DNA from 3 places in the Peribacillus sp. NPDC058002 genome. Region 1 is predicted to be linked to each of the others. Evidence: riboswitches for the same ligand, from Rfam matches in the RefSeq annotation. Region 1 holds a riboswitch; each other region holds the start of a gene.
The links. A riboswitch is a leader RNA that binds a small molecule or an ion and turns the genes downstream of it on or off. The one in region 1 is predicted to bind cobalamin.

Region 2: linked by a shared signal. The riboswitch ahead of ACFVSH_RS16805 ((2Fe-2S) ferredoxin domain-containing protein) and the one ahead of ACFVSH_RS11740 (hypothetical protein) in region 1 are both predicted to bind cobalamin.
Region 3: linked by a shared signal. The riboswitch ahead of ACFVSH_RS10955 (ribonucleoside-diphosphate reductase subunit alpha) and the one ahead of ACFVSH_RS11740 (hypothetical protein) in region 1 are both predicted to bind cobalamin.

Annotation. Positions count from the first base shown of each region.
Region 1 covers NZ_JBHVQU010000051.1:12,697-19,259, reverse strand. Annotated here, with positions in the region: gene ACFVSH_RS11755 (DUF4129 domain-containing transglutaminase family protein) at 1-1,774, opposite strand, end outside; gene ACFVSH_RS11750 (DUF58 domain-containing protein) at 1,771-2,964, opposite strand; gene ACFVSH_RS11745 (AAA family ATPase) at 2,964-3,920, opposite strand; cobalamin riboswitch at 4,111-4,330, shown strand; gene ACFVSH_RS11740 (hypothetical protein) at 4,488-5,033, shown strand; gene ACFVSH_RS11735 (ABC transporter substrate-binding protein) at 5,037-5,987, shown strand.
Region 2 covers NZ_JBHVQU010000104.1:1,681-14,080, reverse strand. Annotated here, with positions in the region: gene ACFVSH_RS16835 (alanine/glycine:cation symporter family protein) at 358-1,785, shown strand; gene ACFVSH_RS16830 (YozQ family protein) at 1,955-2,173, shown strand; gene ACFVSH_RS16825 (energy-coupling factor ABC transporter ATP-binding protein) at 2,277-3,122, opposite strand; gene cbiQ (cobalt ECF transporter T component CbiQ) at 3,141-3,917, opposite strand; gene ACFVSH_RS16815 (energy-coupling factor ABC transporter substrate-binding protein) at 3,904-4,215, opposite strand; gene ACFVSH_RS16810 (energy-coupling factor ABC transporter permease) at 4,217-4,960, opposite strand; cobalamin riboswitch at 5,134-5,327, opposite strand; cobalamin riboswitch at 5,529-5,719, shown strand; gene ACFVSH_RS16805 ((2Fe-2S) ferredoxin domain-containing protein) at 5,870-6,238, shown strand; gene cobJ (precorrin-3B C(17)-methyltransferase) at 6,253-7,890, shown strand; gene ACFVSH_RS16795 (sirohydrochlorin chelatase) at 7,909-8,799, shown strand; gene cobK (precorrin-6A reductase) at 8,796-9,566, shown strand; gene ACFVSH_RS16785 (precorrin-8X methylmutase) at 9,579-10,226, shown strand; gene ACFVSH_RS16780 (cobalt-precorrin-5B (C(1))-methyltransferase) at 10,231-11,343, shown strand; gene cbiE (precorrin-6y C5,15-methyltransferase (decarboxylating) subunit CbiE) at 11,327-12,400, shown strand, end outside.
Region 3 covers NZ_JBHVQU010000045.1:4-12,386, reverse strand. Annotated here, with positions in the region: gene ACFVSH_RS10970 (SulP family inorganic anion transporter) at 1-1,240, shown strand, start outside; gene ACFVSH_RS10965 (hypothetical protein) at 1,325-1,471, shown strand; gene ACFVSH_RS10960 (manganese-dependent inorganic pyrophosphatase) at 1,567-2,496, opposite strand; cobalamin riboswitch at 2,790-2,970, shown strand; gene ACFVSH_RS10955 (ribonucleoside-diphosphate reductase subunit alpha) at 3,110-5,407, shown strand; gene ACFVSH_RS10950 (ribonucleotide-diphosphate reductase subunit beta) at 5,453-6,505, shown strand; gene ACFVSH_RS10945 (flavodoxin domain-containing protein) at 6,495-6,914, shown strand; gene ACFVSH_RS10940 (cold-shock protein) at 7,243-7,440, opposite strand; gene ACFVSH_RS10935 (hypothetical protein) at 7,639-8,130, opposite strand; gene ACFVSH_RS10930 (GNAT family N-acetyltransferase) at 8,247-8,726, shown strand; gene modB (molybdate ABC transporter permease subunit) at 8,688-9,341, opposite strand; gene spx (transcriptional regulator Spx) at 9,589-9,984, shown strand; gene ACFVSH_RS10915 (HAMP domain-containing sensor histidine kinase) at 10,039-11,469, opposite strand; gene ACFVSH_RS10910 (response regulator transcription factor) at 11,459-12,148, opposite strand.

The sequences.
Region 1 (6,563 bases):
GGAGTTCCTTGGCCTCTTTCCTTGTTTGCTCTTTATTAATTGGGGTTTCTTCAGTGTTCTTCACTTCCTGTTTCCATTCCGAATCGTAAAATTCAACTTCCCCATCAAAACCCTTTGTCGGCTCGAAGGGAACCCAGCCTATCCCTGCAAAATAAACCTCGACCCAGGAATGTGCATTATTATTGGTCACCTTATATACGGACTCGCCATCAAGGATTGATTTTTCCCCTTCCGTATAACCCTTTACCCACCTTACAGGCATATTGGCGGCTCTTAGTAAAACGACCATTGCACTTGAAAAATTATCACAATACCCTATCTGTGTCTCGAATAAAAATTGATCGACATAATCTTGATTGCTCTCCGGATAGGGAATATCGTCCTTAGAATAACTGAATTCAGGTCCGTCAAAATAATCCTCAATAGCTTTTGCTTTATCGTACCAATTCGTTTCATTCCTTATAAGCCGGGATGCCAATTCATATATCCGGTTTGGCAATCCCTCTGGAAGCTGAGTGTTTTTTTCCATTATTAAATCCATCGACCCGTCGGGATCCGTTACCTTCCTTAACTCAGCTATATCAAAACTCTGCATATCATAGCTAAGCTCATACTCTTTCAGGGAAAGTCGTTCGCCAGTATCCTGTTCGGAAATAACTTTGTCCATTCCCTGATAATATTTGAAATCCTTCCCGTTTTTGGCCTCAATCTTTTTTAAATACCCGGATTGCGGATGAAGGATATGGGAATATGATTCCATCATGGACACATTTGCCGTCATTCCTTCTGTCCTCACCACTTCAGTAACGTCGTGAAGACCTAAAGATGCCATATCCTGTCCGTTGGAAAAAGTGTGAAAGTCCGTTTCCAGTATGGAATCCCACCCTTTGCCGGTATAAATATCCTTGTTCTCGACTTTCCAGTAATGTCCTGCAGGAGCATTATTATAAAAAACGATGGAACTATCCGGCTCTATCGAACCGCCAAGCTCCGAATCGTCTTCATCATATCCCACACTTTTACGCTTCGAACCTCCTTCTTCTTTCCCCGCTTTATCAGAATAAGAAGTAATATAAGGCACCGGGTCCGGCCACTGCGGAGAGAGCTTCGGGGCAGCGAAACCAACAAGGACACTTACCAATATCATGCCGGTCAGCATCAAGATCCACTTATTGATGGAAGCCATCTGAAACTTGATCCTCTCCTGTATCGTCAGACGCAGCAGGGACAGCAGGCCTAGCATCAAGAAGCCGATGATGATTATTCTAATCATTGCCATATCCCCCGCATAAGGAGTGAATGTATCAAGTACAGATATAAAAATCACCGTTAACATAAAAAAGAAAAAGATGCTTTGCCTCACCATCACCCAGTAATGGATCAAGTATGTTACAAGCCAAAGAAGGACAAAAAATAACATCGTTCGAAATGGATTTGTGATCAACTCCCAATTCCCATCATATATAAAACCAAGATTGCCCTTAAAATCCGCTAGAAACCCTTTCAGCCATGACAATTGAAATAAAGCGTCTATTGAATGGAGGAACTGTAATGAAATCATTATATAAGCACTATTGAGAATAACTCGGATTGACCAATGTAGGCGGAAATAATGCAGCAGCAGGGAATAGAGCAAAAATAAAATAAAAATGATGATATTACCTGTATCGGTGAGTTTATCGACAGGCCTTAACCATTCAGTAATCAACAACAGACCAAATACATACATCAAGACATGCATGAACCTTTCCAACTTTTCGGTGGTGACATTCACTTTGCCATCACCTCTGATCTATCAAACTTTAGTTGGCCCTGTTCAAAAAAGCTAACCTTCATCCCCCTCGAAACAGCTGCAGAACTTGACAACCTTTCCTCATCAGTAAGATTTGCCTGTTTCTTAACACATAACATTAATCCCTGATTAGGTTGGAAAGCACTCAATATGTCCACCTTTTCTAAAGTTAAGTCTGAAACGATGAATATCACAGCAGCGTTTGCCGGAAGAATTCCCTTCCTGACATTTTCATTCAATGCGTTTACTGCACTCGGCTCTTCTTTAACAAGTCTGTAAAAAATCCTTCGTTTCTGGTAATTGCCCGCTGCTGCCGGTATGATCATCCTCGACCCCATACTCACATACCCAATTTCCATGCCTTTCTTTAACATGGCGTGAGCAACGGAAGCAGCCATCACAATGGATTCTTCGAATAAATCCGACGGCTTTTCATCAAGCATGATGAATACATCCCGGTTTTTCTGCACTTCGAATTCCTTCGTCATGATTTCACTCGTTCTGGCCGTCGCCTTCCAATTAATCCATGACAACTGATCGCCTGGATGATATTCCCTTACTCCGGATACCACTGAATGTTCCCGTTGTGTTTTCTTTGTTGAAACCACTGCCCCCTGATTGAACACTCGATCAAGATCACTGTAGGCAAGCTCATGATAACGAGGAAAAACAGTTATTTTCAGAGGTGAACTATATATCGCTTCCTTTTCGACTAACCCGAAAAAATCCCCAACCCAAAAGCGGATCGATTGAAACGAATGCTCTCCACGCTCCATGTCTTCCAAGGTATATGACATGCAGAAGGTACGCCTGAATCCCGGAAAGATAATGATTTTCCTTTGAAATCCCCTATCTTCCAGACGCTGAGGCAATTCCTCCTCTACCACCATAAATAGTAGGGGCAGCCGGTTTTTACGGGTAAACGTCAATGCTATTTCAACAGATTCGCCGGCCTGGCATTCCCTTTTATTGATCTTTCTCTCAACGATCAAATCATGCAGCGGATAAAACAGCAGAATCAAAGCGTACACAGAAAACGGCAAAAATGAATAAAAAATGAACCAACTGACAAAACCACCTTGAAACATTGCATAGCAAAAGGAAACCGTCAAGAGTAATACAAGTCCGACCACACTCATATTTCCCCTTAAAATGTTGATGAATTTGCGCATTAGGTCATAGCCCGCTTTACAGGCACCTGTGTTGTCGCCACAACTTCATGTATCACCATTCCAGCATCGAAGCCCTCATACTTCGCTTCAGGTTTCAAAATAAGCCGGTGGGAAAATACGAATGGCACCAAATATTGAACATCGTCCGGCAGAACATAGTCCCTGCCCTGGACCCGCGCGTAAGCCTGGGCTGCCTTCATCAAGGCTATCGATCCACGCGGGCTTACACCTAAATAGACCCCTTCATGCGTACGTGTTCGATTCGCCAATTCAACAATATATCGTTTTATTGTGTCATCCACTATCACAGCTTTTACCTCAGCCTGTAATTCTATCAATTCATCCAAGGTGATGACGGCTTCCAGCTCATCAAGCGGTACCGTGTATTGAGCTCTATTAAGAACCTCTATCTCTTCTTCCACACCCGGATAGCCCATTTTCATTTTTAATAGGAATCTATCCAATTGAGCCTCCGGAAGCGGATACGTCCCCTCGTATTCGATCGGATTTTGTGTCGCCATTACGAAGAACGGCTTCTCCAATCTCCTTGTGACACCATCAATCGTCACACTTGCCTCTTCCATGGCTTCAAGTAATGCAGACTGAGTTTTCGGCGAGGTCCGGTTAATTTCATCGGCTAAAATAATATGTCCCATTATCGGACCTGGCCTAAAAATGAATTCTTGTTCCTTAGGATTGAAGATCGAAACACCAGTAACATCAGAAGGAAGTAAATCAGGTGTGAATTGAATTCTCTTAAAGCTTGCACCTATAGATTTTGCCAGTGCCCTTACCATGACTGTCTTCCCTACGCCCGGAACATCCTCCAATAAAACATGTCCACCGGAAAGGAGTGCCACGATACTTAGTTCTGCTATATCCCGTTTTCCGATAATCACCTTTTCGATGTTCCCCAGAACCATTTCCAGTTTTTGATTGACCTGCTTATAAATCATTCTCTACCTCCCGGGATTCACAGTATCACCATGATTTCATACCTTTTTCTATATCAAAATTTTACATTAAGCTCCAATTAAACCTTACATTGTAAGTTTACTAGATATTCGGTAAACCATAAACGAATTTGTCCAAAAATATTAATGCAGTCTATTGAAAAAAGGTATGGTAAACTGTTGCTAAGTGAATATGAATCTTGCAGAAAAAGGTGCTGCATTGTCAGCTTAATAGGGAATTCGGTTTAAAACCGAAGCTGTTTCCGCAACTGTAAGTGCTAATGAAATAAGATGTTTACCACTATTTGAGGTTGTAATCGCTCGCCGATTACCGGCCATTTAACCCAAATGGGAAGGTTCTTAGAGTAAAATGACGCACGAGCCAGGAGACCTGCCTTTTTTCATCGTATTATGCTCTTCGGAAGATAGGAGATTGTACGGCCCTCCCATCTTTTTCTACTACAGATACATAGATGCCCGAAGCCGACCAAAACTCTTGGTCGGCTATTTGTCTTGCTGGGAAAAGCAATACGGAGGTCATTCACCCAATACGTAAAAGGAGGAAGATTTATGGCAAAGAAAGACTTTCGTTTTTTATGCTACCCATACATGCGTGAGTCCGTATCGACCGTCGATTTTGAAATCCGCACAGACTCATTGACGACACAGATCGGCTTGGCCGCCTCGCTTACTGAGGACGTCCCCGATGTATACCGTGACTTAATGGAATTATTGCCCATGGTTTACCATTTAAACGGCTCAGTCCGTGGGAATTTAGCCATTACCGGCGATGATCTCGACCGTTTAAGTGCAATCTACGACCGGTATGTCGCTGAAGTGAGGGATCGAATCGAAACATTCGTCCTTCCACAAGGATCAACCGCTGCATGTACTTTGCATACTTGCCGCAGTGAGGCCAAAAAGTCCGTGCGAGCTTTACACAAGGTAAGTCTAGAAAAGAAAATTCCAGGAATTCTTTTTGATTACGCTCACTTGCTTGCAAATGTATTATTCGTGATGGCAGTCTACGTCAATAAGCAACAGGGGATCGAGGAGATTCCTTTTATAAGTAAATCATACCCAACCAAACCAATGAAAAAGAAAACGGAGGAATAAATAATGAAGAGAACCCTACGATTCAGTTGGATTTCCATGCTGATGCTTACGCTATTCCTCACCGGATGCGGAGTGAACAATGATCAATCCTCAAAGGATAATAAAGATAGTAAAAAGGTCGAAGAAATCAAGGATTATACCGTTACGGATGATACTGGTAAGAAAATAAAATTCGAGAAAATCCCGGAAAAGGTCGTTTCACTTCAGCCAAGCAATACGGAAATCTTATTTGCCCTTGAACAGGGTGATAAAGTCGTTGGCGTGACAGACTTCGATAATTATCCAGAGGAAGCGAAGGATATCGAACATGTTTCAGACTCCGTTAACATTAATGCAGAAAAAATCATTGCCTTGAAACCTGATGCCATCATTGCTTATACCATTGGGGATGAAACGGCACTGAAACCACTTGAAGATGCCGGTATCCCTGTATTCATCATTAAATCTGCGGCAAATTTCGATGATGTATATGGTGATATCGGGCAGATTGCTAAAGTGATGGGTGTCGCCGAAAAAGGGAATGAATTAGTGAAAGATATCAAATCCCAAATTACAAATGTCGAAGAAAAAGTGAAAACCTTAGATGAAAAGGAGCAAACATACTTTGAGATTAGCCCTGCTCCGGAAATCTATACAACAGGATCGGAGACCTTCCAAAATGAAATCATGGACACTGCCGGCATAAAAAACATCTTTGATGACCAAAAAGGCTGGGTTAAAGTATCTGATGAAGAAATCGTCAAAAGGAACCCTGAATCCATCATCACCACCGCCACGTATGCAGATGATGCTGTTGGTGAAATTAAATCGCGTAAGGGCTGGGAAGATATCGATGCGGTGAAGAACGATGATGTCCATTTACTTGATGAAAATATCATGTCACGTCCTGGACCAAGGGTCGGGGAAGCTGTTGAACTCGCAGCAAAGACTGTTTATCCTGACTTGTTCAAATAACACGATAGGAGGATACGCCAATTAATCGGCGCATCTAAGTTTGTAGACAAAAGGGGTTCGGAATTAAAAAATTCCGAACCCCTTTTTGAAACACAATTTTGGCCAGGTTTAAGAGAAATAGGCTCTACGATCGACTATGTTAAGCCATGCCCTATTGGCCATCTTCTTTTAATTATTAAAAGCGAAATGAGCATCGTCTGTATCGACTATTTTTGAGTCCCCTTAATGTAGTCCAACGAATACCTTACTTTTCATTTGCATCTGCGAATACATGCCAAATCGTTTTTTGTATTTCGGATATCTATTTTTTACACCATGATGACTGCGCAGATGATATGCATCTGACACATATGCCCGCCAGTCCTCAGGTATGGTTACTATCTAATTGTTATAACAAAGTCGATTGAAGAGAAAGGTACGGGACTCCTGCTTAGAAATGCGGGTCTAGTGAGACCCAGCAGGCGCAAGCCGAGGAGGCTCCCTGACCACCCGCGGAAAGCGAGTTTCTTGAGCGGAAATCAACGTCCAAAAGCCATAAAAAAACGGCAGGCAAACTCCAATAAATGGTCCACCTTT
Region 2 (12,400 bases), on a different contig from region 1:
CAAAATAAGCCTCGCACTTTATTCTGGAAACAGGTCGTGTGAGGCTTTGCTATATCCAGGTTGTTTTGATTAGGAATTTAAATAACGTTGCAGTGAATGTAAAATGAAGTGAGGAAGAAAGATTTTTATCCAAAGGAAATAATATCGAAATAGTATATATTTCGATAGATTACACTAATTCATGAATGAAAAAAATAGAGTGTTAGGATATAATATATAATTGTATTGGAGATTCATTACGGAATTTCCTTTTTTTTATGGCTTCATTTGTTTATCTCCCCAATGAATAGGGGAATAAATTATAGCTGTATATGTTTTTATAATAATAATTAGCGTGAAGTAGAGGGGTTTGTTTTAATGGAGATCTTAGAAAATTTTATTAGTGAGACAAATGATGTGTTATGGTCTTCCATATTGATCATCATGTTGATTGGATTGGGTCTTTATTTTTCCGTCCGCACGAAGTTTGTTCAATTCAGAATGATAAGGGAAATGTTCCGGCTATTGGGCGAAGGGGCCACTGCGGAAAAAAAAGGTGTGACATCCTTTCAGGCATTTTGTATTAGTACGGCTTCCCGGGTAGGAACGGGTAACCTTGCAGGTGTTGCCATAGCGATCACGACGGGCGGCCCTGGAGCCGTTTTCTGGATGTGGTTAATAGCACTGATCGGATCTGCTTCGGCTTTCATTGAAAGTACACTTGCTCAAATCTATAAGGTCAAGGATGGGGATGCATTCCGCGGCGGTCCTGCGTATTATATGGAAAAAGCATTGAATGCCCGCTGGATGGGCATCACTTTCGCTGTGTTGATTTCGCTGACATTTGGACTAGCTTTCAATTCGGTACAAGCCAATACTATTACAAGCGCATTCAACGAATCGTTTGGGATTGAAAAGTGGGTTACGGCTGTCATCCTGGCAATCGTCACGGCTGTCATCATTTTTGGCGGGATCAAATTGGTTGCAAAGGTCTCTGAGGTCATCGTTCCGATCATGGCAGGAGCCTATGTGATAGTGGCGTTGATTATCATCATCATGAATATTACCGAGTTACCGGGTGTTTTTGTTCTGATCTTTGAAAGTGCATTTAATGGCATCAAAGAAGTGGCTGGTGGAGTACTGGGAGCAGCCATGATGCAGGGAATCAAGCGCGGCCTATTTTCAAATGAAGCCGGGATGGGTAGTGCACCTAATGCTGGCGCGACGGCAGATGTCAGTCATCCCGTCAAGCAAGGGCTCATTCAGTCACTGGGTGTTTTTGTCGATACGCTCATCATTTGCAGTTCAACTGCCTTCATCATTTTGTTTTCAGGTCTTTATACATCGAAGGAAACGGATGGAATCGTCCTTACCCAGAATGCCCTTGGAACGGCATTGGGATCTTGGGCGGGTATTTTCCTTGCCATCATTGTACTGTTATTCGCTTTTAGCTCCATTGTGGGCAACTATTATTATGGAGAGTCGAACATTGGCTTCATCAATGAAAATAAGGTTTGGTTAAACATCTATCGCATCGCAGTCGTAGGGATGGTGATATTCGGTTCTCTAGCCTCACTGGATTTTGTTTGGGGATTGGCTGACTTGCTGATGGCCCTTATGGCCATTATCAACCTAATCGCCATAGCGTTACTAGGGAAGATTGCATTTGCTGCATTGGCGGATTATCAAAAGCAAAAGAAAAGTGGGAAAAATCCTGTCTTCCATGTGAACAATATTAAAGGCTTGAAGAATGTGGAATGTTGGGGTGACCCATCCGATAATGTGGATGTGAAGAAGGAAGCCTAAGCTCTCAATAAGCTTACATGTAGAGCCCTTGAAAGGGGATTTTACTTGTAAGCTTTTTTTGCCTTTTTTTATCATTATTGAATATTGCTTCAGTTTTTACACAAAATACCTTTGTCTTAATACAGCTGTCAATGGATGATTGGACAATTTAAAACTAGGAGTGAAAAAAATGGATAGCAAGCAATCAAAAAATGAATCTTCAGAAATTGCCGGAAGAATATATGATGTTAGTGATTATAAACGGGAAGATCATTTATCTTCTGGACTGGCTACAACCCACGAACAAGTTTCGGATACTTATGCGGAAGGGGAGGTAAAAGCAGTCGTTGATGATGTGAACGGAAGAGATATTGAGCTTGCAAAAGAAAGAACCGAGGAAGAAAAGTAATAAATAATAAGATTTTTGGTTTTTAGGAACAAAAATGATCGCCTGCTATTTTAAAGACCCCCTAGCTTTTGGAAAGAGGAAACAATAGCTAGGGGATGCTTAATTAATAAATCCTTTCAGTCTCCAACATTTGAAGCAATTCTTCCTTCGTTCTTGGGAAAAGGTCCCGTACTAAAGGTTCCCTTGATTGAAGAAGGGCTTGAAACATTTCAAAAACCCACGGCTTCTCCAGATGTGCCTGCAGCAAAACGTCTTCATCATGGAAAACGGATACGGGATCCCCTTGGTATATGACCATACCATCGTTCATGACAACGACTTCATCAGCCCATTGATATGCTAAATTAACATCATGAGTTGATAGGATTATCGTTCTGTGATGGTGGTGGATACTGTCCAGCAGAGCCATGATCTGTCTTGAGAAATAAGGATCCAATCCAGCTGTAGGCTCATCCAAGAGCCAGACATCAGGTTCCATGGCGAGTACCCCTGCAATGGCGACACGTTTTTTTTGCCCAAGGCTCAAAAAATGGGTGGGTCTGTCTTTCAGTTCCGTTATTTCCGTTTCAGCCATCGCCCAATTTACTTTCTCCTGGACTGCATTTCTATCCCATCCTAAATTCATCGGTCCAAACGATATATCCTGTTGTACATTAGCGGAAAAGAGCTGCGAGTCGGGATCTTGAAAAACAATCCCCACTTGCTTTCGTAATGATAATAATGCTTTACGGTCATATTTCATTTTCTTGCCCTTAAATCTGATCTTTCCTGCCGTAGGTTGTAAAAGACCATTTAAATGGAGGAATAAAGTCGATTTGCCGGCACCATTATTGCCTAATAATGCTATCTTTTTACCGTGTTGGATCGTTAGCGAAAGATCGTTTAAAGCAAACGTTCCATCCGCGAATTGATGGGTGAGGCCTTCTATATGAAAAATATGCTCGTCCATTCTTGGGTTGCCTCCAATTTACAAATATCCATTAATAAAGATTAAGCTTCCTAGTATTACAATCGCGATCAGCCAATTGCGTGAGGAGTAAGTGTAAGTATCCTCGATATAGGAAAGGTTCTCCTGATAGCCTCTTGCGTTCATTGCCATCGTCAAATGTCCAGAGCGCTGCAATACTCCTAAAAATAATGATGAGGTTAGTAATCCGAGAGAGCGAATGCCTTTCCTTAACGAACCATACCCCAGCCGTGAAGCTTGTGATTGGTGAATGGCCAAAGCTGTTTCTAAAAAAATAAAGATGAAGCGATAGGTCAATTCTATTAAATCGACCAATAAGGAAGGCACTTTAAGTTTTCGCATCACCGATAGAATGACGGTAATGGGTGTAGTTAAGGTGAGAAAATATAAACAGCTGATGCTGCCTATTACGACAGTGATCAAATTGATCACTGTTCCTATGCTGTCATCGCTGATGAATATTTGCCAGTTCCCGACCTTCCAGGACCACCATATATTCGAAAACGAAGTAAATTTGCTTGTAAAAGAAAAAAGGATGGTAATGGTTCCTGATAGTATAAAAAATCCCGGTAATAGAAGTAATTTAAAATAATAAGAAACCGGGATTTTTGCCGCAAAAATGATTAAAGCGCTCATCACCGTAAAAGTGATGAGTGAAACGGTCATATCCCTTACCGTTAACGAAAATAGCAAAAGGGAGATTGCAAAAACCATCTTTTCTAACGGATGTACATCCTTTAGCCCATTGAAATAGGCATATTTATCAATGAGTAACATGCTTCGATTTTCCGGGAATTTCCTGTTTGGTTTGCTTATTCCTTTGTTTCGTTACACCTATGAAATAACCAATGAAACCGGCTCCGATTGCAGCTTGCAGCGCAAATAATAAACTTTCGGTTTCCGCACCTGGCGGCTCCCAAATACTGTTGAACCATGGCTTGTATTCCGGCTGGATTTTAGTGATGGCTTCTTCAGCTTCTCCATCGGCACCGCCAAATTCCGTTCCTTGTTGCGTGATTAACGGTATGGTAGCAAGAACGACCACCAGGAAAAGCAGCAGTAAACTTTTTTTCATGTTAACGGGCCTCCTTAGATAAAACTCGCAGCAACTTCAATTCGCCTAGATTGTATTTTTTTAAGAAATTCATCACGACGACTGTCAGTAGCCCCTCACTGATTGCCAAGGGAATTTGGGTCAGGGCAAAAATCCCTGCAAATTTACTGAAAGAGGCCATGAATCCTCCTACCTCGGATGGAAAAGCAAGAGCAAGTTGAATGGAAGTTACTACATAGGTTCCCAAATCTCCAAAAGCAGCAGCCAAGAACACGGCAAGTGAAAAGGACCAACCCAATTTAGTTGCGCCCTTGAAGACGAAGTAAGCAATGAGCGGTCCGCAAACGGCCATGGAAAATGCATTGGCCCCTAATGTCGTCAATCCTCCGTGAGCCAGTAAAACGGCTTGAAATAATAGAACGATGGAGCCAACGACACTCATGGCCAATGGACCGAATAAAATGGAGCCCAAACCAACTCCGGTAGGGTGTGAAGAACTTCCCGTAACAGAAGGAATCTTTAGGGCGGATAAAATGAATACAAATGCACCCGATAGGCCAAGCATCATTTTTGTTTCTGGGTTTTCCCTTACTTTGGTTCTAATGGACCGGTAACCCAGGATTAAAAATGGAAGCGTCACGGCCCACCAGAATATAGCCCATTCAATGGGTAAAAAGCCCTCCATGATATGCATGGCCATTGCCCGTTTTGGGACGAAAAGCAGTAAAATGACAAAATAAATGGTCTTCCAATTGGTTCTTTTCATTCTTTCTCCTTTCAAAACTTTTAATTTTTCTGAACAATCTTGAGAAGAAAGGCGGCCCAACATAAAAAGCACTTCTCTCAAAGGAAAGAAGTGCGTAATGAACAGGAATTTTGCAGCATAAACCAACCATGGGCCTTTCTGCCTGATCCGCACACCCATCCTCGTAGGTTGAAACAGTTTCACGCTTCATGGCAGGTCTCCTGGCTTTGGTTCATCATCCCATTACATCCTTCCCATCTCATTTGACAGTGGAATTGTTAAAGTAATAGGACTCCCCTTTACAGTGGCGGGACCGCTCCGGATTTTCACCGGCTTCCCTTTTAAGCTGAATTCCGAAAAATTCAACACCATAAAACTTATGTAATTATTTAGAAAATTCTCGTATAGTGTACCATAAAGAAATAATTCCAGCTATACTATCTTTTTTTTTTGACTAAGTTTGTTGCAAGGAAAGGCTTGTTGACAGGATATACACTATTAAACTTTTCTAAACAGTCGGAATAAACTATTGAATTTTGATAAAGTTGTTATATGATAGATAAAGTTAGTTAGAAATGTATAATAAAACCAAATATTTCATTTTAAAAGTGCCCTTGTGTGAATATGCAAGGGATAATAGGGAAATCGGTGAAAGTCCGATGCAGCCCCCGCTACTGTAAACGCTGATGAAATTGTCGATAGCCACTGGCATTGTTGCCGGGAAGGGACAAGGTAAAATGAAGCGTAAGCCAGGAAACCTGCTTTTAAAATTGCATGATACTTTTCGGAGGGAAAGGTAGAAGGACTATGACGATTTCGGGAGATTGGGCATTCTTGCCTGGGGCTCCTCATCCATATAGTTTTTTTAAACCTTGACTCTTATGTTAAGGTTTTTTATTTTGCCTTTTCCCTGAACGCAGGAGGAAGAAGATGACTACTTGGAACTTAATGGGTACAAATACACATCTGTTGATTTGTAATGGAAGCAGCTGTATGAAAAAGGGCGGGGAAGAAGTAACCCAGGCGATTCGCGATGAAATTACTTCCAAAGGACTGGACATGAAAATCCATACAACGAGGACACGGTGTAACGGAAGATGTAAGGATGCCTGCGTTGTGATTGCCTATCCTCAAGGAAACTGGTATCGAGTGGAGACGCCTGATTTCGGCCGCCAAATTGTCAGCCATATCGATGATGGGGAGTTTGTTCCACAAATGATCTACCAATTCAATGATGGGGAAATGGCACCCAATCCAAATTTTCCTGCTCATACGGGTATTTCAAAGAACAAAGCGTAAAAGGAGATGTCTTAATGAGTACAAACGGTAAATTATTCGTCGTGGGCTTTGGACCAGGGAATTTTGAACACATTACCAAACGTGCTGTCGAAGCCCTTCAAGAAAGTGACTACATCATTGGTTATAAAACTTATGTTGAACTCATTCAGGGACTGCTTACAGATCAAACGATTATTAGTACGGGGATGACTGAAGAGGTATCGCGTGCTCAGGAAGCAGTGAAACAAGCGGAGCTGGGTAAGAAAGTTGCGGTAATCTCCAGCGGGGATGCTGGGGTTTACGGGATGGCTGGGTTGGTTTATGAAGTATTGATTGAAAAAGGCTGGAAAGAAGAAACTGGAGTGGGCATTGAAGTCATTCCTGGCATTTCTGCAATCAACTCTTGTGCATCTTTACTTGGGGCACCAGTCATGCACGATTCGTGTACAATCAGCCTCAGTGATCATCTAACTCCTTGGGAACTGATCGCTAAAAGGGTTGAAGCAGCTGCAATGGCAGACTTTGTCATTGCCCTGTATAATCCGCGCAGCGGCAGGCGGACGAGGCAAATTGTTGAAACACAGAAGATTCTCCTTCGCTACCGTTCACCCGATACACCTGTCGGGTTGGTGAAAAGTGCCTATCGCGATAGGCAAGATATTGTCATAACCAATTTAAAAGAGATGTTGAACCACGATATTGGAATGTTGACCACTGTCATTATTGGTAATTCCTCCACCTTTTTATATGATGACAAAATCATTACACCAAGAGGCTATCAGAGGAAATATACTTTGAATTCGGAAAAGCAACCATTGAAGCCGCATCAGCGTCTGCAAAAAGAAGCGGAACCGTGGGCATTAGATCAAGAAGCCTTCACCGAATCCTCTGGAGGAGTTGGATTACTTACAAAAGCACCTGAAAAGAAGCCAGCTTCCTTTGAAATGGCAATGGAAGCACTGTCAAGAGTCAAAGGTCAAACCGTTCAGCAATCCATTGAGCCGATTGTTCAGCAAAAAATGGAGTCGGTATTCGAACTTGCCGTTAGTCCAGGTGTGGCGAATAAACAATTCACTCCCAAACAAATGATGACACTTGCGGAAGTTGTCGGGGAAAAGGGCACGATGGAATACACGCCAAATCATAAAATCGTATTAAAGATACCGACAATGGATCCGGAAGTCATTACGGGGAAATTGCAGTCAGCAAACTTTCTATTATCACCGATTGGAGATGTACTGACATTAAAAGCATGTGATTTCTGTGATGGCGAAAAAACCGAATCCATTCCTTATGCGGATGAAATACATCGGGTGCTTGGCGGAATGAAAATGCCAAAGGAACTAAACATCGGTTTTAATGGGTGTGGGATGGCTTGTTATAGAGCTGTGATGGATGATATCGGGATTGTCTTCCGAAAAGGGAAGTTTGACTTATTTCTTGGAGCTAAACCGGTTGGAAGAACAGCCCATCCAGGTCAGCCTGTTGCAGAAGGCATTGAACCGGAACAGCTTGTTGAACTGATTACGGACATTGTCGCGGAGTATAAGCAAAATGCCCATCCAAATGAGCGGCTTTTTAAATACTTCAAACGTTCGAAAAAGATACAGAATTTTTCTTATCAGGACATCGCTCCCAAAATAAACATAGAGCCTGCGCCTTGTGAAGACTAATCAAGAGGGGGAAAGTAAATGAAAGCAGTTTTGTTCGTAGGACACGGAAGCCGTTTGGCTTCGGGAAACGAAGAAGTCCTTCAATTTATTGAAAATATGGTTCCGGCATTGGATGGGCGCTTCCTTGTTGAAACGTGCTTCTTGGAATTTGCGGCACCGAATATATCCAAAGGCATTGATAATTGTGTAAAACGAGGGGCTTCTGAAGTTATCGTCATACCAATCATTTTGTTGCATGCAGGACATTCGAAATTACATATCCCAGCTGAAATAGAGGATGGGAAAACAAAGTATCCAGAAGTGAAATTCACATATGGCCAAACGATAGGGGTCCACCATGATATATTGACAATCCTGACAGACCGTCTTGAGGAAGCGGGATTCGATACAGCTTCTGAACAGGCAGAGACAGCAATATTGCTGATTGGCCGAGGTGGCAGTGATCCTGATGCAAATAGTGATATATATAAAATTTCACGATTATTATGGGAAAAATTGAACGTAAAATGGGTCGAAGCAGCTTTCATGGGTGTAACGGACCCGCACGTTGACGAAGGTATTGAACGATGCATCCGCTTAGGGGCAAAAAAAGTAGTGATGCTGCCATATTTCCTGTTCACAGGTGTGTTGATGGAAAGAATGGAGGATATGCTGAAAGGCTATCAAGAGCAATATCAAGATCAAGAATTCATTTTGGCTAAGTATTTTGGATATCATCCAACATTACAGAACATTCTGCAAGAACGTGTAATTGAAGCTAGTGAGGGCAGATCAAGCGGGGCACGTGATTTGGAAAACTATCGTAAACATGTCGAGGAATATGGACATGCCCACCATCATCACCATCATGACCACGATCACGACCATCATCACGATCACGTTGGGCAAGTGGTGGGGACGTCAAAATGATTTTGTTTTTGGCGGGTACAAGTGATGCAAGGGAATTAGCGATTGAGATGCAGCAGGTGGGATTCAAGGTTTTGGCAACTGTTGTAACCGGGTCGGCAGCTAAAAGTTTGCAAGATGCAGGCATAACCACCCGGATTGGCCGATTAACTGCAGAGGATATGACATCTTTAATCTCGGAAAAAGGTCTCCAGGCAGTAGTTGATGCAAGTCACCCATTTGCCGAAGAAGCATCCAAGAACGCCCTTAACGGAGCAAAGGCAGCAAATGTCCCTTATATTCGTTATGAGCGTGAAAGTCAACGGTTTCAGAATGATAAATTGATAGTTGTCCGTGATTATGAGGAAGCTGCTAAGCTTGCTGCTGTGAGACGGGGAGTCATCATGCTTACGACAGGAAGTAAAACCCTGGCGGTGTTCGCAAAAGAATTGGTAGGGCTAGAGAATACAAGAGTCATAGCGAGAATGCTGCCACGCATGGATAATATGGAAAAATGTGCTCAGCTGGGCATTGAGCAAAAAAATATCGTTGCGATTCAAGGGCCATTTTCCAAAGAATTAAATAAAGCTCTATATGAACAGTATGGGGTCACATTGATGATTACGAAAGAAAGTGGCAAGGTCGGTGCGGTTGATGAGAAATTGGAAGCAGCGTTGGAATGTGGAATAGAGACGATCATGATATCGCGACCGGATGTTGACTATCAAAATGTTCATTCCAGTTTTGATCATGTCATCGCCGAGTTGAATAAACAACTAAATGAAAAATAGGAGGAATGCAAGATGGATTTTAAAACGGATTTTAAACCACTAACGGTAGACCCAGACAAAATATATGATTATAGCTTCTCAATCATTGCTGAAGAAATGGGCAATCATGATTTTTCTGAAGATGAATGGAAGATCGTCCGCCGGGTCATTCATGCTTCAGCGGATTTTGAATTGGGAAGAAGTGTCATCATCCATCCAAATGCCATTCAAGCTGGTGTGGAAGCCATTCGCAAAGGTAGACATGTCATTGCGGATGTGCAAATGATCGAGAGCGGTACAGGCAAAAAAAGATTTCAAAAACACGGCGGGGACGTTCATTGCTATATTTCAGATCCGGATGTGATGGTCGAAGCAAAACGTTTGAATACGACAAGGGCGATCATTTCGATGCAAAAAGCCGTTAAGGAAAATGAAGGGGGCATTTATGCCATTGGCAATGCACCTACAGCTTTACTTGAGCTCATTCGCCTTATTAAAGAAGGGATTGCAAAACCGGACTTAATCATTGGAATGCCTGTTGGGTTTGTTTCTGCAGCGGAATCTAAAGAGGAACTCGCTAAGATCACGGAGGCTCCATTCATTACGAATATTGGCCGAAAAGGTGGAAGTACTGTCACTGTTGCTGCATTGAACGCGATTTCCCTTTTAGCTGATAGTTAAAATCATGGAAAAGAAAGTAAAAAAAGACCCCTCACAAATGCGTCATGGGTATACGACAGGGGCATGTTCGACTGCCGTGACTAAAGCGGCATTGACTGCATTGATCACGGGGGATGCACTTGAGGAAGCGACGATTTCCTTGCCCATCGGGCGAGATGCCACTTTCACTATTGAGAAATATGCTATTTCGGAAAATGCGGTTAGTGCTGAAACGATCAAAGATGCCGGAGATGATCCCGATGCTACCCATCTGGCACATATTATCTCTACGGTCAGCTGGTCGGAGGCACCTGGGATTATCCTGGATGGAGGGATAGGTGTGGGGCGTGTGACCAAACCCGGGCTTCCTGTCCCTGTAGGAGAAGCGGCCATTAATCCTGTACCGCGCAAAATGATTTTAACCACTGTGGAACAAACATTGGAAGAATTTAAGATCAATAGAGGAGTGAAAGTCGTCATCTCCGTGCCAGCAGGTGAAGAAATAGCGAAAAAAACATTAAATGGCCGCTTGGGGATTGTGGGGGGCATTTCCATTTTAGGAACAAGGGGCACTGTCGTCCCTTTTTCCAGTTCAGCCTATATGGCAAGCATCGTCCAGGCTATAAGTGTCGCCAAAGCGAGTGGCTGTGAGCATCTTGTCTTAACTACTGGCGGGCGCAGTGAAAAGTATGCGATGGGCCTTATCCAGGATTTGCCTGAGGAAGCCTTTATTGAAATGGGTGACTTTGTGGGCTTCTCACTTAAGCAATGTAAGAGACAGGGAATTAAAAAGGTATCATTGGTCGGCATGATGGGGAAATTCTCCAAAGTGGCCCAAGGTGTGATGATGGTGCATTCAAAAAGTGCCCCGGTCGACTTCGGTTTTCTATCGGAAATAGCCCAAAGCGTCGGAGCTGAAGATGATCTTGTTCTTGAAATCAAGAATGCAAACACGGCGTCCCAAGTCGGGGACATGATGTCAGCGATAAATAATGTTGATTTTTTTAATAAACTATGTGAATCCTGCTGTCACTCTGCCATAAAGCAAGTGAAGGGCGGAATTGAAATGGAAACGGCGATTTATTCGTTGAAGGGACAATTACTGGGAAGGGCTGTTGGAATTGAGTCAATCGATTAAATTAATCGGGATAGGGGATAACGGTCAGGAGAGCTTGCTGCCCCAATATGCCCAATGGATAGAAGAAAGTGAAGTGCTGGTCGGAGGTGAACGGGTCTTATCGTTTTTTCCGAACTATTCTGGCAAGAAGATTGTCATAAAGGGCGGTTTGAAAAAGGTGGTGGAACAACTGCGGGATGAAACTCATCCAACAGTTGTCTTAGCTTCCGGTGACCCATTGTTTTATGGGATGGGAGGCTATCTTTCAAGCAAAATCAACATAGAGGTTTACCCATATTTCAGTTCAATTCAGCTTGCTTTTGCAAAAATGGGTGAAAGCTGGCAAGATGCCTTCCTAGTCAGTGTTCATGGCCGCAGTATGAAAGGTCTGGCCCAAAGGATAGATGGGAAAGCGAAAGTAGCTTTGCTTACTGACATCGAAAATAGTCCCAATCAACTTGCTAAATATCTCATTTCATTCGGAATGACTGAATACCGGGCATTTGTGGCTGAAAATCTTCAAGGAGAAACCGAAGACTCTGGCTGGTATGAACTTGAAGAAATGGCGGAGCGGGAATTCTCGCCGTTGAATGTCGTCATTTTGAAAAGAAAATCAGAAGGTCCAAGCTGGTCCTTGGGGATAGAAGATGAAGAATTTTCGCAGCGGAAACCCGACAAAGGCCTCATAACCAAAAAGGAAATTCGGGTATTAAGCCTGCAAGCGTTGAAACTCAGGAAAAACAGCACCGTTTGGGATGTTGGGACGTGTACGGGCTCAATGGCAATTGAAGCGGCCAAGCTTGCATCCGAAGGCCAAATTTTCGCAATTGAAAAAAATGAGCCTGATTTAGAAAACTGTTATCAAAACCAGCGTAAATTCCGTACAGATATAACGGCCATTCATGGAAAAGCTCCGCAAGGACTGGAAACTTTTCCGGATCCTGATGCGATCTTCATTGGCGGGACCGGCGGCGAAATGGCAGATCTCATCCATACATGCTGCAAACGATTGAAAGAAGGCGGCAGAATCGTTCTGAATGCTGCGACGATTGAGAATCTTTACAGGGCTAATGAGGCA
Region 3 (12,383 bases), on a different contig from region 1:
AATGGCACTCGTCATGGTCGATCTTGTTAAAGATCATGGCTTGAACTATTTACTTGCTGCAACAATATTGACTGGTTTGCTGCAAATTTTACTAGGAGTATTAAAAATCGGGAAATTAATGAAGTTCATACCGAAGCCGGTCATGACTGGTTTTGTAAATTCTTTAGCTATCTTGATATTCACGGCTCAGCTCACCCATTTCGTGGGCGAAACATGGATCATGTATGTCATGACAGCCGTTTCTTTAGCTATCATTTATCTTTTTCCGCTGATCACGAAAGTCATACCTTCACCACTTGTCGCCATCATATTCATGACGATCGTTGCAGTTGCCACGGGGGCTACGGTGCGGACGGTTGGGGATATGGGGCAATTGACCGAAGCGCTACCGATGTTCATGCTTCCAGATATCCCTTTGACCTTCGAAACTTTGGCGATCATTTTCCCTTATTCCATAGCCCTTGCGTTTGTTGGGCTGCTTGAATCATTATTGACAGCTCAAATAGTCGATGAGATGACTGACACGGACAGTAATAAAAATAAGGAAGCCAAAGGCCAGGGAATTTCGAATATCATTGCGGGATGCTTTGGCGGCATGGCGGGATGTGCGATGATCGGCCAATCCGGTATCAATATTAAATCAGGAGGAAGGGGCCGGCTCTCCACATTTGTAGCTGGCGCATTCCTTATGGTATTAATCGTGGTATTGAATGATGTCCTTATTAAAATCCCGATGGCTGCACTTGTCGCAGTCATGATCATGGTTTCAATCGGGACCTTTGACTGGTCTTCCCTAAAGAGGCTCACAAAAGCTCCAAAGTCGGATGCAGCCGTGATGATCGTGACGGTCCTCATTGTCCTTTATACACATGATTTATCAAAAGGGGTATTTGCCGGAGTGCTCTTGAGCATGATTTTCTTCTCGGCTAAAATTTCTAAAGTGGCTGTAGTGAAAACGGAAGATATCCAGGCTAAGAAAACCATTTATCATATCCGCGGGCAAGTATTTTTCGCTTCTGTCCAGGACTTTGTTTCGAAGTTCGACTTCAAGGAAAAAGCCGATTCAATCGTCATCGACTTTTCCCATTCTAAAATCTGGGATGCTTCAGCAGTCGGTGCTGTTGATACGGTTGTCCTTAAATATCAGCTTCTGGGAATACCTGTCCAAGTGCAAGGACTCGATGAAGATAGTTCTTTATTGCTTGAAAAACTCGCCACATCAGAAAGTAAAATATCTTGAAGAAGTAAGTTTTGTTGAATAGAAACTTTTCAAACCGACAAAATAGATAACATGAATTATTTCCTTTTGAAAGGGGCGAAAAGCATGACACCCGAGCAGGATTATACAGCAGCAAATCTGTCACCGGATTTATTGAATGAACTGAAAAGCTTTGAAAACAGACTTGGCGAGGAAGCCAACAAAGAACTGATTGTCATTGCCTATGAAAAAGAAAAGGAAGCTTTGAACTAAGAGAAAAGACTCAACCACCATTAATGGTGGTTGAGTCTTTTTGCATGTGCAGAAAAAGGATGCCCATGTTTTTAATGAGCACCCCTTCTCCTGTATTATTTGCTGAATACGTCCGTTAAGATCGGCACGATTTGTTTTTTACGAGATACAACGCCTTCTAAGACGGCGATGTTATTGTTTAATGAAACGTCGTATGCTTTTTCCACTGCATAAGCTGCTTTACCAAGCGCCAAGGCAGCAGAGTCATTAGTCAAGATATCCGTTACGACAAATAGGAATAAGTCCAATTCCTTCTCGGCGATGACCGCTCCTATCGCCGCTTCCAATTCTGCTTGCTTAGCAAGGACTTCGTTCGGATCTACAGCATTGACCTGTGCTATCTCCACTTTAGCCATTCCCATGGAGAATTCCTTTGCATCAAGAGTGATGAGCTGGGCAATCGTTTTGTCGCTCAAGTCAGCTCCGGCTTTCAACATTTCCAAGCCGTATGTTTCAGCGTCGACTCCCGCAATGGCAGCCAGTTCCATTGCTGCTGCAATGTCTTGCTCCGTGCATGTAGGAGATTTGAACAATAACGAATCGGAAATGATGGCAGACAACATAAGACCTGCGATTGCTTTAGGGACTTCGATGCCGTTTTCTTTATAAATTTTATTTAAAATGGTTGCCGTACAGCCAACAGGTTCCGCCCGGTAATATAGTGGATCGCTTGTTTCAAAGTTAGCGATACGGTGATGGTCGATAACTTCCAACACACGGACTTGGTCAATATCTTCAGCACTTTGCTGGCGTTCGTTATGATCGACCAGGATTACGCCTTCAGCTTCCCCTGCAACTTTTTCCACAAGGCGGGGAGCTTCGAATTTGAATTGGTCCAATGCATATTGAGTTTCACCATTCACTTCACCCAGACGAACTGGTTCAGCGTTGATACCTAACTGCTTTTTCAGGTCTGCATAAGCGATTGCTGAACAGATTGTGTCTGTATCCGGGTTTTTATGTCCAAAAACTAATACTTTTTCCAAGATTTTATCCCCTTTTTCTTAAATATTTTTCCGCGAATCCCCTCATCGCAATAAGGGAGAGCCACCTTTACTAGACAATTTATTTTAACACAAAATCGCGTAAAATCAGCGCTTGAATTACCCATTCCCCAATAAATTCTTTCATTCCATCGCACTCTGCCCTCACTTTGTCAATAGATAAGGGCTGGTTTTTTTCAAATATATTAGTTGAATTATCATCGTATATGGCTTACGATAATATAAGCAGAAATACTAGATATTGATTACATAAACATTACTAATAACTATATATAGAATTTTTTATAATCCAAGGTGCCAGTGATGGCTGAAAAGGGAATCCGGTGTAAACCCGGAACTGTCCCCGCAACTGTAAATGTGACGAAATGAGAAACCCACTGTATAGCTCTCTATACGGGAAGGACTCAAAGTAGGATGATCATGAGTCAGGAGACCTGCCTTGAATTTTTCACGTTTCTTATTCTTCGGGGATTGAGATGATGAAACGATAGTTTAACGGCTATTTTTTCATGGCTCTTTTATTCTATCGTTTGATCCGCTCAATTCATTGGGCGGTTTTTTTATTTTAGAAGGAAGTCAACAAGGAGGATTATTAATGACTCAAACATATAACTCTACCATAAGTGAAAATGACACAGAAGCGAAGTCCATCCAGCTCGAGATGTTATCAAAGGAATTCGAAGGCCATCTCGATATGGAAAAGTTCAAAAAGCGTTTTACAAAATGGCTAGATCGCAAAAGTGACTCAACTGAAGAACAGGCATCAAAAAAACTGATTCAGCTCGCTCTTGAAAGTGTGGATATCGATGCTCCGGATTGGACGTTCGTTGCTGCAGCAGAACTGTTGAATACAATGTATAGGGATGCACAAGCCAATCGAGGCTATGAAGGCATGAGTTATGGCCCATTCTATGAGCTGATCGCGGAACTCTCCCAGCTTTCAGAAGGTCAGCGTTATCCTATTTATAAATCAGAACTGCTATCTTCATATACGAAATCGGAAATTGAGGAATTGGGTTCGGTAATCGACCCGGAAAAAGATAAATTATTCTCGTACATAGGCATCTACTTATTGAACGACCGCTATCTGGCCCGCCCTCAAAAGGACAAGGTCTACGAACTGCCACAAGAACGTTTCATGATCATCGCGATGGAAATCATGCGATTGGAAAAAACGGAGCACCGCCTGCAGCTCATTAAAGAAGCATACTGGGCCATGTCCAATCTTTATATGACCGTTGCGACTCCTACACTCTCCAATTCAGGTAAAACACATGGACAGTTAAGCTCCTGCTTTATCGACGCAATTGAAGATTCCATTGACGGAATCTACCTATCAAACTACGATGCAGCAAAAGTATCTAAATTTGGCGGCGGAGTAGGTCTTTACGTCGGTAAGGTACGATCGCTTGGTTCTGATATCCGGGGTTTCTCTGGAAACAGTTCCGGCACGACTCCCTGGATTCGACTATTCAACCAGACAGCTGTAAGTGTCGATCAATTGGGGCAACGTAAAGGTGCCATCGCGATTTACTTGGATGCCTGGCATAAAGATATCATGAGCTTCCTCGATTTAAAGACACAAAACGGGGATGACAGATTAAAAGCCCATGATATTTTTACAGGCGTATGCATACCCGATTTATTCATGGAAGCTGTACGCGACAGAAAAGAATGGTATCTTTTCGATCCGCATACCGTTAAGCAAACCCTTGGGTTTTCACTTGAAGATCTTTATGACGAGAAGAAAGGCGAAGGAAGCTTCAGGAATCATTATGCACTTGCTGTCGAGGCCGCAGAAAATGGCACGCTTCCAAACTATAGCTTTGAAAAAATCAAAGCGATGGACATCATGAAAAGCATCATGATTTCTCAATTAGAAGAAGGCGTACCGTATATGTTCTACCGCGATGAAGTGAATCGGAAGAATCCCAATAAGCATAAAGGTATGATTTATTGTTCAAACCTTTGCACGGAGATTGCCCAAAACTTAAGCCCTTCGACAATCACGGATGAATATGAAACAGAAGATGGAGATGTTGTTGTGGTTCGTAAAAGCGGCGATTTCGTTGTCTGCAACCTTTCATCCATTAACTTGCCCCGGGCTGTGGGCAGCGATGTTTTGGAAAGATTGATTCCCATTCAGATCCGCATGCTGGATAATGTCATAGATGTGAATAATCTTCCTGTCAAACAAGCATCCATCTCGAACAAACGTTACCGGGCAATTGGTTTAGGAACGTTTGGATGGCATCATTTACTTGCCACACAGAATATTTATTGGGAATCCGATGAGGCTGTTCACTATGCAGATGCTTTATACGAAAAGATCGCTTACTTAACAATCAAGGCATCTAATGAATTGGCCAAGGAAAAAGGTTCATACCCATATTTTGAAGGATCTGATTGGCATACAGGGGACTATTTCGAACTGCGTGACTATACAGATCAAAAATGGATGGATTTAAAAGCAGACGTGCATGAACACGGGACCCGTAATGGCTATTTAATGGCCATTGCCCCGAATTCTTCGACAGCTAAAATCGGTAATTCCACGGATGGAATCGACCCTTTGTATGAAATTGAATTTTACGAAGAAAAGAAAAACTTCAAATTCAAGGTGACCGCTCCAGGCTTGACGCCAAATACGTATGAATATTATAAAAAGACACGATTTAATTTGGACCAACTGGAAAGCATCAGGCAAAATGCAGCCCGCCAACGCCATATTGACCAAGCAATCAGCTTTAATCTGTATGTACACAATACAATCAAAGCGAAGGTTCTATTGGATATCCATTTAACGGCATGGGAAAGCGGATTGAAATCAACATATTATGTTCGTTCGACTTCTTCCGAATATGACAATGCCTGCGAAAGCTGTTCAAGTTAACGACAATCATAACCCAGTAATCTATTCTTAAAGGAGTTTTCACGAATGACCAATCATATCAAAAAGATTCGGATGCTCGAACCTACGCATCCAACCAAAGCAACCGGTGTTTTCAAAGGAGAAGCTTCAGGCTTCCTTCTTTGGAACGATATTCAGTATGAAAAATTCTATGATACCTATACACAGCTCATCAATAACTTTTGGAAGCCTTCGAGCGTAAACATGATTCAGGATAAAAAGCAGTGGGGCGAATTGGACGAAGATATCCAGGACGCTTTTCTCGATATCCTTACAATGATTGCTGGAATGGATAGTCTTCAAACGCCCACTTTAGTAGAAATCCTTCGGTACATCAAAGATCCGGCGGCAAAAGCTATTCTGGCCAATATGGCCCAGCAGGAATCGATCCATAATGAGTCTTATTCCTATATCCTTGCTTCCTTGATTCCTGTAGGCAAGCAAAAACAGCTATTCGACCGCATTAAAGAACATCCTGAAGTGATTAAGCGTAACCAACCGATCGTTGATGCTTATCAAACGTTCGTGGACGATCCCAGCCCTCAGCATTTATTCGAGGCACTGATCCATTCAACGAACCTTGAAGGGATATATTTCTATCTGGCTTTCGCCTTTTATTATAATTTAGGACGACAAAATTTAATGACTGGTTCCGCTACGATGATATCCTATATTCATCGTGATGAAATGGTCCATTTCGATTTCATTGGAATGCTCGTTCAAATCTTGATGTATGAATATCCTGAGTTAAATAATGAAGAAAACACGAAGTTCATCTATACAACGATTGAAAAAGCAGTCGAACTCGAAAAAGAATGGTCTGAATATATGCTCGATGATATCCAAACCAAAGCCGATCTCGATTTGGAAGAATTCAATGAGTACATCGAATATATCGCCAACAAACGGTTACGTATGCTAGGCCTTGAGAATTTGTATAAAGAGTATGGCGAGAATCCGATGCCATGGATCAAAACGTTCGATGATGAATCCATCGGACTTACCAAAACCGATTTCTTCGAACAGAAGTCAAGGACATACAGTCAAGTAAATGCCAGCAATGGGTTCGATGAGCTGTAAAGTTGCCATTGTCTATCATTCTGCCGGAGGCAATACAAAAGCGCTTGCTGAAGCCCTCTCTTCCCTTTTACCTGAAGCTGGACTATATCGAATGAATGAATTCGACTTACGCACATTGCCGGATTACGATGCATTGATCGTCGGCACCTATACATGGGGCAATGGGGAACTTCCTGCTAAATCAGCAGCCTTTTATAAAGAACTGGAACAGTTGCCTATTGCTCATCTGAAAGCGGGAGTCTTCGGAACCGGTGAAACCAACTATCATCATTTTTGTGGGGCGGTCGATCATTTCCGGGACATGTTATTTGCCAAGAGCCAGTTATTGGTGACATTGAAGATAGAACAGATGTATCAAGAATCGGACTTGCCCAGACTTCAAAAGTTCGCCTCGCTATTCCAGAACTGACTGAAAGGGGATTTGCGCATTCGCATATCCCCTTTCAGTGTTTTTTAAAGAGCTTGGCTCCCTCTATCATAAGCAACGGTAAACATGTAGTATAATGGAATAAAAAAGGAGATAATATCCAATAACTGAAAATATAACCTTGTTCTGCCTATCCTTTTTATGCTAGTGCTTGTCGCATTCGTTATATTCATCGTGTTTTTCCTGGCAGGGCATTTTAATCGTTCTAAACGGATCGAAGAAAAATTGGACAAAGCATTAAAGGAAATGGCCGAAAAAAAGGGAAAATAAAAAGACTCCATTATCGGAGTCTTTTTTTATATGCGTTCAATTATTTTTGAACGTTAGCTGCTTGTGGTCCACGAGCGCCTTGCTCGATTTCGAAAGAAACTTCTTGGCCTTCTTCAAGCGTTTTGAAGCCTTCGCCTTGGATAGCTGAGAAATGTACGAATACATCGTCTTGGCCTTCAACTTCGATGAAACCGAAACCTTTTTCTGCGTTAAACCATTTTACTTTACCTTGTACCATGATAGTTCCTCCTGTGTTTGGAAAAATCCATTTTATTACTATTTTTGGTTCTGGATAATGTTTCAAGAGGAATCCTATTACAGTAAATCCTTCTATCAAACTTATTCCGAACAAAAATAATTACTTATATTATATCATGGAAATTCCTAAAAAAACAAGATTATAGCAGTAAATCAACCGACAAATTATCCTAAAATTCTACATATTCCTCTTCTTGCTTTGTCGGAAGCCTTCGTCCAATAAGTAGCGCTCCGCCTCTACTGGACTCTCGAAACACTCCTCAAGGTTCGATCCGGAATACACATTCCAAAGCAGGTCTTCCCTTTCAAGTGTAAGCTCTTGCTTTTCAGGGCCAATCCATGTCCCTTCCAACCTAGCGAACCCGTCTTCCTCTTCTTCGAATTCAACCGGAGGTTCAGATAGATAATCGACGCTTTTTTGGATCAATTCTTTTAATTCCGCTTCATTATAGTCACGAATATTGATAAAACCTTTACGGTCAGTGTCTTTTTTTCTCATATGCCCTGCGTAAACGAATCCATTTCCATTGGGATGCAAGTGCTGAACGACGATTTTTTTCTCCTGGACGCTTTCTGGATAATGAAAGTTCACACGTCCCAATGAAACATCTTTTCGCTGTAATTCCGGAAAAGTTTCAATGATGCTCAATTTTTCTTCAAATGTTAACAAATTTCTTCCTCATTTCATTAGTTCATATTGTTTGTCGATTATAACACAGACTGATTGGAAACAATAATCTCCTTCTTCGATTATAATGTGATGAAAGGGAGTGATACGATTTGATCATGAAAATTCGGGATCTGGACTCCGATTATGGCCAGCAGCTTTTTAATCTTCAAAAAGAGGCCTATAAGGTGGAAGCGGATATGATCGGTTTTGCCGATATACCTCCTCTATTGGAAACATATGAACAATTCATTCATTGTCATGAAACGTTTTTAGGCTATTTAAAGGGTGATGCGTTAGTGGGTGCACTATCTTTTTCAAAAGAGAATCGTCAAATGCTGATTTGCCGAATGGTCGTCCATCCTGATTATTTTCGGCAGGGTATCGCGGATGCACTCTTACATGCCCTTCAATTACAAGGCGATTGGGAAAAGATTTCCGTTTCAACCGGTAAAATGAACCTGCCCGCACGGAACCTTTACGAAAAAAACGGCTTCACACATAAAGATGACATAGAAGCCTCTACCCACTTTTTCATAAGTATATTCGAGAAAAAGCATTCATTTTATGTAGGTCACGATAAAAAGCATAAGAAATGAAATGACAATAATTACGGCAACCCATAGCCAGGCTAATGTCATATTCCCGGAGTCCATGGCGATATAAATCGCAGTCGGTATGGTTTGTGTCTGTCCGGGAATGTTTCCGGCAAACATGAGTGTGGCTCCGAATTCCCCCAACGCACGAGCAGAACTCAAGATGGCACCTGTGACGATGGATTTGACCGCCAATGGAAGGGATACATTCAGGAACAACCTCAACTCACCCGCCCCGTCAACCCTTGCCGCATTTTCGATTTCTTCATCTATACCTTCAAAACCCGTTTTAGCGGATTGGTACATAAGCGGAAACGCTACCACGGTAGATGCAATGACCGCCGCCCACCACGTGAACATCAGGGGCTGACCAAAAACCCTTTCAATGAATTGTCCCGGCAACCCACTCTTGCCAAAAATTACAATCAATAAAAACCCAACGACGGAAGGCGGCAAAACAAGCGGCAATAAAAACGCTGTTTCCAACAGGACCCTTCCCCTGAATTGCTTTTTAGCCATCATTCGCGCCAGGATTATTCCTAAAATGAAAACAAGGATACCCGATAGTCCCGCTACTTGTATCGATAACCTGACTGGCGACCAAAAATCCCCTGTCATGATACTATCCGCACAACACTGTTAAATATCGGCCCATGCAGATCCTTGTTCGGCATCATTACCCAAATGGCTTCTTTTTCATTAAAGGCAGATTTCATTTCATTTTCTCCCTTTCTTTTTAAAATAACATTTAAGTTTATTTTTCTTGACATCTTGCTGACACAAAGAAACGTTAAAGTAAGAGTATCACAAATATAAAAATAATTTCATTCCAATAAACTTGAAAACTTTGAAGGAGTCGATTTTAATGGTAACAATTTATACTACTCCAAGCAGTCTAGCCTGTCGTAAAGCAAAAGCTTGGCTTAAAAAGAACGAAATTTCCTTTAATGAACGCAACCTATATTCCCAACCTCTTTCTATAGAAGAAATAAAAGAGATTTTACGTAAAACGGAAGGCGGGACAGATGAAATCATCTCAACCCGTTCCAAAAAATTCAAAAGCCTGAATATCGATATAAATAATACACCGCTTAATGATCTTTGTAAGCTTATTCAAGATAACCCGGATTTACTTCGCCGGCCAATCATTTTCGACCATAAGAATTTGCATGCAGGATATAATGAAGAAGAAATGGGACGCTTCCTTCCAAGGAAGGTCCGTCATGTACAATTATGGCGTGCAATCAGCCAATTGGCTTAATAGTTAGCATCCTGCATAATAAGAGGGTTGTCCATTACATCGGACAACCCTTTTTTATACCTGATCCGCTTTCTCTATGACAATCGTGAAGGTGGTGCCCTGTTCATCGCTATCCTTAAGCACTAGATCACCCTTTTGCGCTTTTGCGAGCATCTTACTGAATGGCAGTCCCAAACCTAAACCACGTACCTTCAACTTTTTGTTTTCACCACGATAAAATGGTTCGAACACAAATTGTTGTTCATGTTTTGGGATCCCCCGGCCACTGTCCAGTACATCAATACAGATTCGTTCTTCATCCTTTTCATAAAGGTGAATCGCTATTTTCCCTTTGCCATCAAGTGCATGCCTGGCATTATTCAAAAGGTTAATGACGATTTGCTGCATCCGCAATGAATCAATTTGACCAAAGACCGGTTCATCAGGAACTTTTATCTCAAGAGCGAACGCTTGATCATCATCCTGGGTCACCTGCCAGCGATAGGCGATTTCCTTGATGAATATATTGATATTCTCTTTTTGCAGCCGAATTTTAAAAGCACCTGCCGATATGGCATTATAATTGAGTAAATCCTCTATCATACCTTGCAAACGTTGAGTTTCCTTTAAGGAAATATCGAGGAATTCCTTACTTTGCTCTCCCTTGACGACATCATCCTTAACCGCTTGTATCAGTCCGCTAATGGATGTTACTGGCGTTTTCAAATCATGGGTTACGCCTGCAAGCAATTCCGCCCGTAACTTCTCCATGACCTTCAATCGATTGGTCATTTCCTTAAATGATTCTATCAGTTCATAAATTTCTTCTTCCTTGATTTCCTCTTCCTCTTTGAAATGGATATCATAGTTGCCTTCACGAACTTGGACAGCGGCGTTAGCTACGTCTTGGATGGGACGTGAAATCTGCCTGGAAAGAAAATAAATGACCCCCGTTCCCAGAATCAGCAGGCCTCCAATCATGATCGCCAACAAGCCATGGTCTTGGTTGATTTCCTTCAATGCCCCTTCTTCCTGTGCAATGACCACCCAGCCTCTCGTCTCATCATTAAACGTAATGGGGGATTTGACGACATACACTTTGTTGTCGGAAATCTTGACCTTCTGGATTAACTCCGTATTTTTCATGATGACATCCGGGAGTTTATTTTCATCCGGATCTATATACAATTGTGGCATCGTATATATGATGGTGGCATCGGGATCGACGATATAGATGATTGGCTGTTGGTTCAGATGAAGGATTTTCTCCCTTTCCTCTACAATTTCCGAAAGGATCGGGCCAACGACAATCTGACCATTATCCTTAATCGCCCGATCGGATGTTTCATCAGCTAAGTACTTAAGAAGGCTAAGCCTATATTCCAAAGCCGTTTTTTCCATCCACCATAAGGAAAAAACAGACAATAAGATCAAACCGGAAATCAAGGTCAATACGTATCTCTTAGTCCAATAGCGTTGTAAAGTGGTTCTTTTTTTAGTTTTCATAGACACTCAATTGATACCCCAATCCACGCAATGTTTTTATTTCCCCCTCGGTTACAGGCCATGCATCTATCGCCTTCCTGATCCGTTTGATCGCCAGGTCCACCGCACGGTCACTGCCGTCATAATCCATGCCCCACACTTGGTCGAGCAGCTGTTCTCTCGTGAAAATTTGATTAGGGTGCTTAGCGAAAAAAACGAGCAGCGACAAATCACGCGGTGTCAAGTTTATCTCTTCCCCATTCAAATGCACCATATAAGAAAGATCATCGATGGTTAAACTCCCAAACTCATGTACATGACCATCTTCTGTATCGACCGATGAGGATCTTCTTAAAACGGCATGCACCCGGGCCACGACTTCTTCGGCAACGAAAGGTTTGGAGATGTAATCATCCGCACCTGACTTAAATCCCGATAATCTGTAATCGACATCTGTCAGTGCAGTCAACATGATAACCGGACAATTATCGTTCTCCCGAATTTCCTTCAATATATCCCAGCCTTCCTTACCAGGCAGCATGACATCAAGCAGGACAAGGTCTGGCTTCGTTTCTTCGAAGACCGGAATGGCGTTTAGCCCATCGTAAACTTGGACTACATCAAAACTTTCCCGTTCCAAATATGCTTTCAATACCATCGATATGGCGATTTCATCTTCTACTACAAGAATTTTCTTCATTTATGGATTCCTCCTTCCTGAATTATAGTGGAAACATTTTGCATATGCTAACCTTTAAAAACACCAAGCATTTTTCCTCAATCTTACCCTTTTTATGTGTCAGGATTATGTTCGCAGTAAAATTAACCGATGTTTTCACTTAGTCATTTTAACAGGAATGCTGCTAAATGGTCGTAATAATCATTCAGGAAAAACCATGATTTTCTTATTTAAACTTTTAAGAGGCTGGCTCTAT